Magnetococcus sp. PR-3: one gene and its partner. The protein of the gene in region 1 interacts with the protein of each later gene in a pairwise test. Links are inferred from orthologs where the notes say so. Each region holds a gene or a part of one and is shown on either strand. Other genes may lie near its edges.

The links.
Region 2: the proteins of ftsZ (region 1) and rlmN interact in binary tests that used the Escherichia coli proteins (3 or more experiments, as listed by UniProt). The link is inferred for Magnetococcus sp. PR-3 from one-to-one orthologs.

The regions. Positions count from the first base shown.
Region 1 is NZ_JBAHUQ010000019.1:75,983-78,884, reverse strand. The notes cover bases 3-2,900. They hold ftsZ (cell division protein FtsZ), read right to left. Parts: upstream 2,139-2,900; coding sequence 867-2,138; downstream 3-866. Other genes in these bases: ftsA (cell division protein FtsA), read right to left, coding at 2,213-2,900; lpxC (UDP-3-O-acyl-N-acetylglucosamine deacetylase), read right to left, coding at 3-395. In the rest of the region: more of lpxC, read right to left, coding at 1-2; more of ftsA, read right to left, coding at 2,901-2,902. UniProt on the Escherichia coli protein: Essential cell division protein that forms a contractile ring structure (Z ring) at the future cell division site. The regulation of the ring assembly controls the timing and the location of cell division.
Region 2 is NZ_JBAHUQ010000021.1:99,050-101,972, forward strand. What follows is about bases 2-2,920. They hold rlmN (dual-specificity RNA methyltransferase RlmN), read right to left. Parts: upstream 2,037-2,920; coding sequence 966-2,036; downstream 2-965. Other genes in these bases: V5T57_RS13110 (DUF302 domain-containing protein), read right to left, coding at 2-492; ndk (nucleoside-diphosphate kinase), read right to left, coding at 2,193-2,618. Also shown: more of V5T57_RS13110, read right to left, coding at 1-1.

The DNA of each region.
Region 1 (2,902 bases):
TTGATGCGGATACGCCGTTTGGGTGCTTGTTGGTCAACAATCCCTGCACACTCCAGCAAAAAGACAAAGGGTGCAGCGCTGCCATCCATAATGGGGACTTCTGGTCCATCAATATCGACATAGGCGTTGTCCACACCCATACCGGCAAAGGCAGCCAAAAGATGTTCAATGGTTGAGATACTCACACCATCTTTATTCGCGATGGTGGTGCACAGGCGGGTATCCTTGACGTTCTCGACATGGGCAGGCACCAAAGCACCTTCCAGATCGGTACGACGAAACACGATGCCCGTGCTCTCAGGGGCGGGGCTTAGCGACAGGTAAGCCTTCTGCCCACTATGCATGCCAATACCTGTGCAGCGAACCGTGTTCTTCAATGTTCGTTGATAATGCATGGATAACTCCTCATGGAATAAGCCCTGCCGAAACATGCTTACCCCGTTTGCTCTCATCCGCTTTTTTATTCGCCATAGCGCTCAAAAAAGTCGCATCGGCATAGAATACTACGGACGGCTGCTTATAAGAAAGCAAAAGAGCAAGAATTATGCACAAAAACAGTAGTGAGAAGAAAATAAACGCGGATTTGGGTCTGTTGGCGGGTGTTCAAGGGGGGGCGGCGCCTTCCTTGGCGACCCCGCGAAGGTTTCCCTTCGCTTTAATTGGCAATCCTGCCAACTTCCTTGGATCCAAAACAGCTTCCCTGGGGAAGGTCTTGGATCGATCCCATGAGATTAGGGGCCATCCCTGGCCAAGGCTCAACCAAAGTTGAACCGTCCTTAACTGAAATAACGATATGTGACCCAGCTCACTACCATTCGACTTGGTTAGGCCATGACCCATGCAGGCCATGGCCTAACCACAGATCCTCAGTCCATTTGACGACGCAGGAAGGTTGGGACATCAAAGTCCTCATGCCCACCATGCATAGCGTCCATATTACGACGTTGACGGGACTGGCGCTCTTGGCGCATTTGACGAATGTAGTTTAGGTCTTGAACGTTGGTGTTTGGTACCGCTTCAGCAACAGGCTGTTGCATGGGTTGCTGAACAGGTTGCTCTTGCATCGGTTGCTGCATCATAGGGGCTGCAGGCTGCTGTTGCATGGGTTGTTGTTGAATCGGCTGGCTAGCAATGGCCTCTGTGCTGGCCATCTCTTGTGTTGGGAACGCCATTTGTTCAGCTTGCCCAATACCTGTTGCCACAACCGTTACACGGACACTATCTTCCAACTGCTCATTCAACGTGGTGCCAAATACAATGTTGGCATCTTCATGAGCCATGTCACGTACAACCATAACAGCCTCATCCACTTCTTGCAGCGTGAGGTTGTAACCACCAGTGATGTTAACCAAGACGCCACGGGCACCGTGAATGGATGCATCGTCCAGCAAGGGGCTGGAAATGGCATTGTTAATGGCTTCCATCGCACGACCTTCACCGGTAGCTTCAGCAGCACCCATCATGGCTTGGCCCATCTCTTCCATAACCGTGCAGACATCAGCAAAGTCAACATTGATATGGCCAGGGTGGGTGATCAGATCGGTGATACCACGTACAGCTTGGTGCAGTACATCATCAGCTTTACGGAAGGCGTCTAAAATGGTGGTGTTCTTTCCAACCGCAGCCATCAGCTTTTGGTTGGGAATGGTAATCACAGTGTCTACTTGATCACGTAGCTCTTCCAGACCCTCTTCAGCTTGGCGCATACGGCGCTTGCCTTCAAAGTGGAAAGGCTTGGTGACCACGGCGACGGTCAGAATGCCCAGCTCTTTAGAAATGCGGGCAATAATAGGGGCTGCGCCTGTGCCGGTGCCGCCGCCCATGCCGGCCGTAATAAACACCATATCAGCCCCTTCAATGGACTGACGCAGGCGTTCTTCGGTCTCCATAGCGGCATGCTTGCCTACTTCAGGCTTAGCGCCAGCTCCGAGACCACGGGTGATGTCTTCTCCGATTTGGATGCGTGTTGGAGCCAGGCTTTTGGTCAAGGCTTGGGAGTCTGTGTTGGCTACAATAAATTCAACCCCTTCAAGATGGGACTGAATCATATTATTGACTGCATTACCACCACCACCACCAACACCTACAACTTTGATGCGGGCTTCCAGTTCATCCGTGTGTGCAAACTCGATTGTCATTATTACCCCCTTGGTATTGCGCGTTTATCCGCGTCTATTTTGGGTTTGTTATGGTTATTATTTTGGTTGGTGCATCAAAAGATATCACCAAACCAGGAACGCATGCGTGAAACCACAGATCGGCTGCCACCGACATCATCCTGTGCGAACCGCATGGTAGACTCTTGCCCAAATCGATTGGCATACAGGACCAAACCTGTTGCCGTTGCAAAGCTGGGGTTAGCGATCACATCCGTCAAGCCACCAACCCCTTGGGGTAGTCCTCTACGAACAGGCTTGTTAAAGATCTCCTCAGCCAGCTCCACCATTCCTTCGGTGTTGGAAGCGCCGCCTGTCAACACAATACCTGCGGCAATCTGTTCTTCAAATCCGGAGCGCGCAATTTCACGCTGCACCAGGGTAAACAGCTCCTCGACACGGGGTTCGATAATCTCTGCCAAGATATGTCGACCCAATGAGCGGGGGGGGCGTTCACCAATGCTTGGAACTTCAATGGTCTCGTCAGGGCCCACCAAAGAGGATAGGGCACAACCAAACTTACGCTTAAGCTGTTCGGCCTCACGCGTCGGTGTACGCAGACCAACCGCAATATCGTTGGTCATGTGGTCACCACCAATCGCCAGTACGGCTGTGTGCTTGATATGACCATCGGCATAGATCGCAATATCTGCCGTACCACCACCAATATCCAACAAGCAGCAACCCAGCTCTTTTTCATCATCGGTCAAGCAGGCTTCTGCAGAAGCGAGCTGTTCCAAAATGAT
Region 2 (2,923 bases), on another replicon or contig:
CTCACGTCCACCATAGATCATCATGTCCAGATTCATGGAGTAAAGGCGGATCTTACCGTCCTTACCTTCAACTACAGAAATCCGGCAAGGCATAAAACCGGTATATTCATCCCGGTAATCTGCCATCATCTTACCTACACGTGCGTCACAAAATGACATGAATGAAACGTGACGGTAAGGTTTACCTGTGACCGCTTGAACCTGTTTGTAGAAGGGTGCTTCCCCAACAAACAAGAAGTTGCGTGCCGCAGCTAAGCTTTTCAACGATTCTTTTACATCTTCAACCGTGATGTCCTCTTCCACTTCCACCATCCACATCATGGCAACGCCAGGATCTTTGGACTCAAGAAGGTCAGAAGCAAACTTCATGTACATTTGCTGATAGCCGGGATCAAACTCGGCCAGATCAGGTGCAATTTTGGCGTAGCCGTAGAGACCACCCGCTACGGCGACGGCTCCAATGAGAGCCAACAGGTTACGCAAGAATCCCATGGATAGACTCCATCCTTACAAAATTAAGAGGGTATACCTGCCGCCCCCCCGACGGCACCTGAACAATACGATACACCTTGTTCGAAAAGGTGTCGCACATTAACCTTCCTCTATATAAGGAAAACCTTATTATGGAAGGAAAAATCGATTTATCTTGTCCTTTTTAAATGGGGATTGCAAGCGCAATTTCATAATAATTATATACCCCATTTCACAAATCAACGAATGTGCATATAAAATATACTTTCTCTAGGAATTCCCATAAATTACAGGGCTATAGGCGGTGGCAAAGCGGCGGATGACTATCGAAGCAAAAGTGGCTAGACATGACGTATGGGCAGGGCGCATGTTTGGTTGTTTAAAGTTATATATTTAACTATAAAAAACAACTCAGTAGTTATACGCAGATCTTTATGTGAGGGACTGTTTCTGGCCTTTGGATTTTAGCTAGGTAGGATGTCGGATTTATGAAGTTAGACGTCTTTAGGTGCTCTTTCACGGGTGCCGATTACGGCACCTTTTAGCTGACCACACGCGGCATCAATATCTTCTCCGCGTCGGTCCCGAACTACGGTCACGTAACCTGCGTCGCACAAAATTTTCTGGAAAGCCCGTATACGTGGCATGGCGCTAGGCTGATAGGGTACGTTGGGCCATGGGTTGAATGGAATCAAATTGATCTTAGAAGGAATGTCCTTCAGAAACGTGGCCATAAGGCGGGCGTCTTCATCGGAGTCATTAACCCCTGCAAGCATAACATACTCCCACGTGACACGGCGTCCGGATTTTAATGGGTAGCGTAATGTGGATTCACGTAACGCTTGCAGGTTGTACTTTTTATTTAAAGGGACCAGTTCATCACGAAGCTCATCCCGCACAGCATGCAGGGATACAGCAAGGTTAACGCCCAATTCATAACCGGCCTGTTCCATCTTCGGAAGTAAGCCTGCGGTGCTTAGTGTCACTTTGCGCGTGCCAAATCCTAACCCTGAATCTTCAAGAAGAATTAAAACAGCATCGTGCACTGCACTGTAGTTGTATAAGGGTTCACCCATGCCCATTAAAACAATGTTGGTGACCCGTTTTTCACGTTTGTTTAATTCAGTACGGGCAAAAAGAACCTGTTGAACAATTTCAGATGTCGTCAGGTTTCGAGCAAAACCCTGGGCGCCGGTGTGACAAAAAGGGCAGCTAAGGGTGCAGCCGACCTGAGAAGAGATACATAAAGTCCCACGTCCATCTTCTGGAATATATACAGTTTCAATCTGTTGCCCATCTGCCATGCGTAACAGCCACTTTTCTGTTCCATCCTCACTCACCTGATGTTGAGAGACAGCTGGGCGCAGAGGGCTGGCAACTTCAGATAGCTTGGCTCTAAAGTCTTTAGAGAGGTCGCTCATCTGGTCAATCTCTTCAGCTAATTTTACATAGAGCCAAGACCAGAGCTGTTTGACACGAAAAGGCTTTTCCCCCCACTGCTCAACAATTAACTGGGTTAGGTTCTCACGTGTTAATCCCGTTAAATCTATAGAGGGGGTAGGCATTAGATGTTCTCTTATCGGTCCATGGTTGGGGGGAAGGGGCGTTTGATGAGGAGTGTGGGGATTGGTCGGGTGGAGCTCTTTCAACAAAGAGGCAACCTTTTTTGGGTAAAGCCAGCAGCCTCAATAATTGAGGCTACTGGCTTTAAGCCTCGCATCTTAGCGGTCACACAACTCGGTGCCACTGAAGAAGTATGCCATTTCCTGCGCAGCTGTCTCGGGGGCATCAGAACCATGCACGGCATTGGCATCAATGCTTTCAGCAAAATCAGCACGAATGGTTCCGGCAGCAGCTTCTTTAGGGTTGGTTGCACCCATGACTTCGCGGTTCTTAAGAATCGCACCTTCACCTTCAAGTACCTGTACAACCACTGGGCCTGAGCTCATGTATGCACAAAGATCATTATAGAAGGGGCGCTCTTTGTGTACTTCATAAAACTTGCCAGCAACAGCAGGGGTCATACGGATCATCTTAGCCGCAACAATACGCAAGCCAGCTTTTTCAAAACGGGATTGGATCTCACCAATTACATTTTTAGCAACAGCGTCGGGCTTGATGATGGAAAAAGTACGTTCAATGGCCATGGGGTTTCTCCTCTTAAGCGTGCCTGAAAGGCGTTTATGGGGTGTATGTCACAGTCCTCATGTTTTTGCTAGAGGAGTGTGATGCAGCATCTTACGGTATAAAACACGCTCAACAAGTTAAGATGACAAGGGAAATGTCTGGCAATAATCCCCGAAAATCTGACTTGGTTTTGGTGCCTCTACCGGTGGTTGCTATGCAGAGTGTGGCGAGGGTAGCAATTGGTTGGTGGGTTGCCAAGCTCTTTATCCTCTAAAATTGGCCTTTATTGTAAAAAAAGCTAAGAGGCTCTGTTTTGGAACCTGAC